2 regions of the Clavibacter sp. GW821-FHT01D01 genome follow, and region 1 is predicted to be linked to the other one. Evidence: predicted binding sites of a transcription regulator. Region 1 holds the regulator's gene; the other holds the start of a gene.
The links. The regulator LexA, encoded in region 1, represses DNA repair genes until DNA is damaged. The targets are predictions, from matches to a motif close to TCGAACANNTGTTCGA.
Positions count from the first base shown of each region.

Region 2: the regulator LexA is predicted to act here: its motif matches at 1,672-1,687, upstream of AC07VC_RS08455 (DNA polymerase III subunit alpha).

Region 1 is NZ_JBWKXC010000014.1:24,705-28,125, forward strand. Features, by position in the region: gene hflX (GTPase HflX) at 1-1,189, shown strand, start outside; gene lexA (transcriptional repressor LexA) at 1,266-1,946, opposite strand; gene AC07VC_RS14955 (hypothetical protein) at 2,307-2,714, shown strand; gene hisB (imidazoleglycerol-phosphate dehydratase HisB) at 2,820-3,421, shown strand, end outside.
Region 2 is NZ_JBWKXC010000005.1:32,294-35,714, reverse strand. Features, by position in the region: gene AC07VC_RS08465 (dienelactone hydrolase family protein) at 1-136, opposite strand, end outside; gene AC07VC_RS08460 (glucose-6-phosphate dehydrogenase) at 252-1,619, opposite strand; gene AC07VC_RS08455 (DNA polymerase III subunit alpha) at 1,735-3,421, shown strand, end outside.

The DNA.
Region 1 (3,421 bases):
CGCCGAGACGGCGGGCGCCGTGGTGCTCGACGGGCTCCTGCAGCGCCGTCCCACGCCGGACCCGAGCACCTACTTCGGCCGCGGCAAGGCGGAGGAGCTGCGCGCGCTCGTCGCCGCCGTCGGCGCGGACACCGTCATCGCCGACACGGAGCTGGCGCCCAGCCAGCGGCGTGCGCTGGAGGACGTGGTGAAGGTCAAGGTCATCGACCGCACGGCCGTCATCCTCGACATCTTCAGCCAGCACGCCAAGAGCCGCGAGGGCAAGGCCCAGGTCGAGCTCGCGCAGCTGCAGTACCTGCTGCCGCGCCTCCGCGGCTGGGGCGACTCGATGTCGCGGCAGGCCGGCGGCCAGGTGGGCGGCGCGGGGGCGGGCATGGGATCCCGTGGTCCCGGCGAGACGAAGATCGAGCTCGACCGCCGTCGCATCAACACGCGCATGGCGCGGCTCCGCAAGCAGATCCAGGCGATGAAGCCGGCGCGCGACACCAAGCGCGCCAACCGCGATCGGCACTCCGTGCCCTCGGTCGCCATCGTCGGGTACACGAACGCCGGGAAGTCGTCGCTCCTCAACCGGGTGACGAAGGCCGGCGTGCTCGTCGAGAACGCGCTGTTCGCGACGCTCGACGCGACCGTGCGGAAGACGGAGACGGACCAGGGGCAGCTGTACACGCTCGCCGACACCGTCGGCTTCGTGCGGAACCTGCCCCACCAGCTGGTGGAGGCGTTCCGCTCGACGCTGGAGGAGCTCGCCGACGCCGACGTCCTGGTCCACGTGGTCGACGCCTCGCACCCGGACCCGGCGGCGCAGCTCGCCACCGTCCACGAGGTCATCGCCGAGGTCGACGCGTCGTCGATCCCGGAGATCGTCGTCTTCAACAAGAGCGACCTCGCGTCGGACGACGACCGCGTCGTCCTCCGCGGCCTCGCGCCGCAGGGCGTCTTCGTCTCCGCCCGGACGGGCGAGGGCGTCGACGAGCTGCGTCGGCGCATCGCCGAGCTGCTCCCGCAGCCCACCATCGAGGTCGACCTGCTGGTGCCCTTCGAGCACGGCGAGATCGTCGCGATGCTGCACGACGGCGCGAAGGTGCTCGAGACCTCGTACGTCGAGGAGGGCACGCGCGTGCGCGCGCTGGTCACGGCCGAGCAGGAGGCGCAGGTCCAGGCCTACGCGGTGGTGCCCGCGAGCTGACCGGCGCCGCCGCGACGCACGAGAGCGGCCGTCCCCCTCGGGGGACGGCCGCTCTCGTGCGCGATGCGGCGCCGGATCAGACGGAGCGCATGACCGCCACGACCTTGCCGACGACCTCGGCGAAGTCCCCGAGGATCGGCTCGAACGCGCTGTTGCGTGGCAGCAGCCAGGTGTGGCCGTCGCGCTGGCGGAAGACCTTGACGGTCGCCTCGTCGTCGAGCATGGCGGCGACGATGTCGCCGTTCTCGGCCGTCTTCTGCTGGCGCACGACCACCCAGTCGCCGTCGCAGATGGCGGCGTCGATCATGGAGTCGCCGACCACCCGCAGCATGAAGAGGTCGCCCTTGCCGACGAGCTGCCGGGGGAGGGGGAAGACCTCCTCCACCATCTGCTCCGCGGTGATGGGGATGCCGGCCGCGATCCGGCCGACCATGGGCACCATCGCGGCGTCGCCGACGGGCGTCGCCGGCTCGCCGCCCTCCGCCGCGCCGGTGCCGGGCAGGTCGATGAGGACCTCGAGCGCGCGCGGGCGGTTCGGGTCGCGCCGCAGGTAGCCGGAGAGCTCGAGCTGGTTCAGCTGGTGCGTGACGCTCGAGAGCGAGGCGAGGCCGACGGCGTCGCCGATCTCCCGCATGCTCGGCGGGTACCCCTGTCCGGCGATGGTGCGCTGGATGAACTCCAGGATCGAGATCTGCTTCTCGCTGAGGCTCTTGCGGCGCCTCGTGGCGCCACCGCCCGCTGCTCGCTCGTCCGCCATGGCACGGTCCGCCTCTCGTCGCCGACGCCTCCGCGGCTCGTCGGCCCGGCGGGCGGACGCCCTCACGGGGGCGATGTCGGTGGTACCCGGTCGAATGGACTCCAGGCACTCGAAACTGTATCCAGCCGAGGCACCCCGGGCAAACACCTGTTCGAGCGTGTCGCGCGTCCGGAGCCCGTCCGAGGCCGATGAGGGCTTGCGGAGGCCGTGATTCGAATGTATGTTCGGAACACAGCTTCGCACCCGGCTCTCCCGGCCGAGAGCCGGGTGCGGGCTGCCCGACCCGCATCGCATGCCGTACCGCACTGCACCGCAGGGCGCGTCGCCTCGACGCCCCACCGTCTCGCACGAGAGGTCACCATGAACACCGCAGCAGCACTCCGCACCGTCACCACAGCCGATGCCACCACGGCCGCCGTCCTCGACGCATCCGCCCCGGAGGCCGCCGTCGCGCCCCGCACGCGCCTGCGTATCACGCGGCGCGGCCGCATCGTCCTCACCGCCCTGGTCGCGGCCCCGCTCGCGCTCGGCGCCGGGCTCGTCGCCCTCAACGGCGGCGCGGCGGTCGCAGCCAAGGACGCCTCGGGCACCACGTTCGAGTACGTGACGGTCTCGAGCGGCCAGTCCCTGTGGGACCTCGCGGAGGAGATCGCGCCGTCCGCGGACCCGCGCGACGTCATCGCCTCGGTCGTCGACCTCAACCGCCTGCCCACGTCGGACGTCGCGGCCGGCCAGCAGCTCGCCGTCCCCGCCGAGTACGCGCACTGATCCTGCGTCCCTCCTCGGCGGCGGGAGGGCGCGGGTCCGCCTCGGCTCCTGGTGGCGGCCGGCACCGGGGCGGGCCCGTCGGGACCGGTCGGTAGCATGGTCATCATGAGCACCCCCGCGCGCACCGCGCACGTCACGCGGCAGACCAGCGAGTCCCGCATCGATCTCCGGCTCGACCTCGACGGCACCGGCGCCTCCGAGATCAGCACCTCGGTCCCGTTCTACGACCACATGCTCACCGCCTTCGCGAAGCACTCGCTGACCGACCTGAAGGTCACCGCCACGGGCGACACCCACATCGACGTGCACCACACCGTGGAGGACGTCGGCATCGTCCTCGGCCAGGCCATCCGCGAGGCGCTCGGCGACAAGTCCGGCATCGCGCGCTTCGGCGATGCGCTCGTCCCGCTCGACGAGGCGCTCGTCCAGTCCGTCGTCGACATCTCCGGCCGGCCGTTCCTCGTGCACTCCGGCGAGCCCGCGGGCTTCGAGATGCACCTCATCGGCGGGCACTTCACCGGGTCCATGGTCCGCCACGTGTTCGAGGCCATCACCTTCCACGCGGGCCTCACCGTCCACGTGACCGTCCTGGGCGGTCGCGACCCGCACCACATCGCCGAGGCGGAGTTCAAGTCGTTCGCCCGCGCGTTCCGTCAGGCCAAGGAGCTCGACCCGCGCGTGTCCGGGATCCCCTCCACGAAGGGCGC
Region 2 (3,421 bases), on a different contig from region 1:
CGCCGAACGCCTCGTGCACGACCACGACCGCCGGCCACGGCCCCTCGCCCTCGGGCACGGCGAGCACGCCGTGGAGGCCTGGGGACGCCCCGGGGCCGGCGGCGGGCAGCGGGATATCGGTGAGCGTCACGGGCATGCCCTCACGCTAGGGCGCGACCGGGCCGCAGCCCCGGCGGGGCCACGACCCCCAGCGAGCCGTCAGGCGACCCCGGCCGCCTCGTCCCGCGCGGGTCCGCGCGGGTCCGCGCCGATCAGCGCCAGGCGGTCGGGCCCACGGAGCCGGCGCGGTACTCGGCCATGGGCACGCGGTCGCCCTTCCAGGCGCGCATGACGGGCGCGACGATGCGCCAGCAGCGCTCGGCCACGTCGCCGCGGACCGACAGGCGCGGATCGCCCGCGAGGATGCCGTCGAGCACCTCGCCGTACGGCGTGAGCTCCGGCTGCGCGAACTGCGTGCGGAACGTGGCCTGGGTGAGCGTGAAGGGCTCCCCCGTGCCGTCCATGGTGACCTCGAGCGAGATGCTGTCGGGCTTCAGGTCGATGACGAGCCGATCGGGCCGGGCGGACCCGTGGAGCCCCCGGGGCAGGTGCGCCACGGGCTTGAACGTGACGACGATGCGCTTGGACGACTCCTTGAGGGCCTTGCCGGAGCGCAGGCGGAAGGGGACGCCGGCCCAGCGCGCGTTCGCGATGCCGAAGGTGACCTCGGCGAGCGTCTCCGTCTGGTTCGCGGGATCCACCCCCTCCTCCTTGGCGTAGGCGGGGACCTTGGCGCCCTCGACCGAGCCCGCGGTGTAGCGGGCGCGGCGGCTGTGGGCCACGGGGTCGCCGTCCCACACCTCCGTGGCGCGGAGGACCGAGGCGATGTTCGAGCGCAGGTCGTCCGGGTCGATGCTGGCGGGCGGCTCCATGGCGAACACCGCGAGCACCTGCAGCAGGTGGCTCTGGATCATGTCGACGAGCGCGCCCGACTTGTCGTAGTACGCGGCGCGGCCCTCAAGCGCCAGGGTCTCGTCGTAGAGGATCTCGACCTTCTCGATGTCGCGCGCGCTCCACACCGACTCGAAGAACCGGTTGGCGAAGCGCAGCGAGACGAGGTTGAGCACGGTGGAGAGGCCGAGGAAGTGGTCGGTGCGGTGGATGCGGTCCTCCGGCACGAGCTTCAGCAGCTGTCGGTTCAGCTGGGCCGCGCTCCGGCTGTTCGACCCGAACGGCTTCTCGAGCGCCAGCGTCGTGCCCTCCGGCAGGTCGATCCTCTCCAGCTGCTCGCACACCTTGATGGAGATGGCCGGCGGGAGCGCGAAGTAGAGGGCGGGGGCACCCTCGCACGCCTCCAGGATGCGCTTCAGGTCGTCGAGGTCGGTGGGGTCGGCCTGGACGTACCTGGTGGACGAGACGATGCCCGCCGCCCGGCGCCCCGTGGCGTCCACGGAGTCGAACGCGGCCTTGACCGTGCCCGTCCACTCCTCCGGCGTCCGCTCGCTCCGGCCGGTGCCGATGAGCTGGATGCGGCGCCCCCGATCGCTCGCCACGAGGCTGCCGAGACCCGGCAGGAGGAGGCGTTCCGTGAGGTCGCCGCTGGCGCCGAGGATGACGAGGGTGGAGGGTTCGCTGGTCATCCTCCGAGACTACGGGTCGCGACCGCGCGGGAGCCGACCTAGACTGGGCGAGTCGAACATCCGTTCGAACGCCGCGTCCGGGGAGGACGCGAGGGGACACCGCCGGGAGGTGCGCGTGAGCTTCACCCACCTGCACGTCGCGTCCGCCTTCTCCGCCCACTTCGGCACCACGGCGCCCGAGGCGCTGGTCGACCGGGTCGCCGAGCGCGGCGCGTCGGCCGCGGCCGTCACCGACCGGGACGGGCTCTACGGGGCCGTCCGCCACATCCGTCGCTCCATCGCGGCCGGCGTCTCCCCCGTGGTCGGCGCGGAGCTCGGCCTCACGGGCGAGCACCCGGGCCGCGTCACCGTGCTCGCCCACGGCGGCGTCCAGGGGCAGGGCTGGGCGGCGCTCAGCCGTCTCATCAGCGCGAGCCACGGACGCGGGACGGCGCGGAGCACCGCCCGCAGCGCGCAGGCGGGGATCCCGCGCAGCCGTCCGCCCGCGTTCCTCCTCGGCGAGGACGGGCCCGTCGGCACGGTCATGCTGGGGCCGGACTCCGACGTCGGCCGCGCCGTCGCGGCGGGCGACCACGCGCTCGCGTCCCGCCACCTGGCCGAGTGGTCACGGCTCCTGCCCGGCGCGGTCGTCGTCGAGGTGGTGTGCCACTACACGGAGCCCGGCGAGTCCGCGAGCCTCCGCCACGCCGCGCGGATGATGGAGCTCGCCGAGGCCCACCGCGTCCCCGCGGTGCTCACCAACGCCGTCCGCTACCTGGAGCCCGACGACGCCCTCACGGGCGACGTGCTCGACGCCGCGGGCACGCTCCGGCCGCTCGGATCGTTCCGCCTCCAGCCCAACGGCCAGGCGTGGCTCAAGCCGCCGGCCGAGATGCAGGGCATCGCGCGGGAGATCGCGGGCGCGTCGTCGCTCGACCGGCGGGCGGGCGAGGCGCTCCTGCGCGCCACCGAGGAGCTCGCCGACCGCTGCCGCCTCGACCCGGACTCGGACCTCGCCTGGCGGAAGCCGAAGCTCCCGGAGAAGTCGGTCATCGGCGTCACGGGCGACCCGGACGAGGCGCTCTGGCGGAAGGCGGAGGCGGGCGTCACCGAGAGGTTCGGGCACGTCGACGAGTCGATGCGGCAGCGCGTGCTCGCCCGCATGCGCACCGAGCTGCAGACCATCACGGGCTTCGGCTTCGCCACCTACTTCCTCACCGTCGCCGACGTGTGCTCCCTCATGCGCGACATGGGCGTGCGCAACCAGGCGCGGGGATCCGGCGCCGGCAGCCTCGTCAACTACCTCCTGCGCATCTCCAACGTCGACCCGCTCGAGCACGACCTCCTCTTCGAGCGCTTCCTCGGCAAGGTGCGCTCGACGCTGCCCGACATCGACATCGACGTGGAGTCCGCCCGGCGGCACGAGGTGTACCACCGGGTGTTCGAGAGGTACGGCAGCAACCGGGTCACGCTGCTGTCGATGCAGAACACCTACCGGGCGCGCGGCGCCGCGCGCGACGCGGGGCTCGCGCTCGACCTCGACGAGCAGCAGATCGACTTCATCGCCAAGAACATCTGGCGCTTCAACGCGCGGGAGTTCCGCGAGGTGCTCGAGACGAAGCCGGAGCTCAAGCCCATCGCCGACCTCGTGCGCGACAACCCGAGCATCGACCTGCTGGTCGATCTCACGGAGCGGCTCGACCGCCTCCCCCGGCACATCTCCATGCACCCGTGCGGCGTGATCCTCGGCGACTCCGACCTCCTCAGCACGAGCCCCGTGCAGCCGAGCGGCATGGGCCTGCCCATGAGCCAGTTCGACAAGG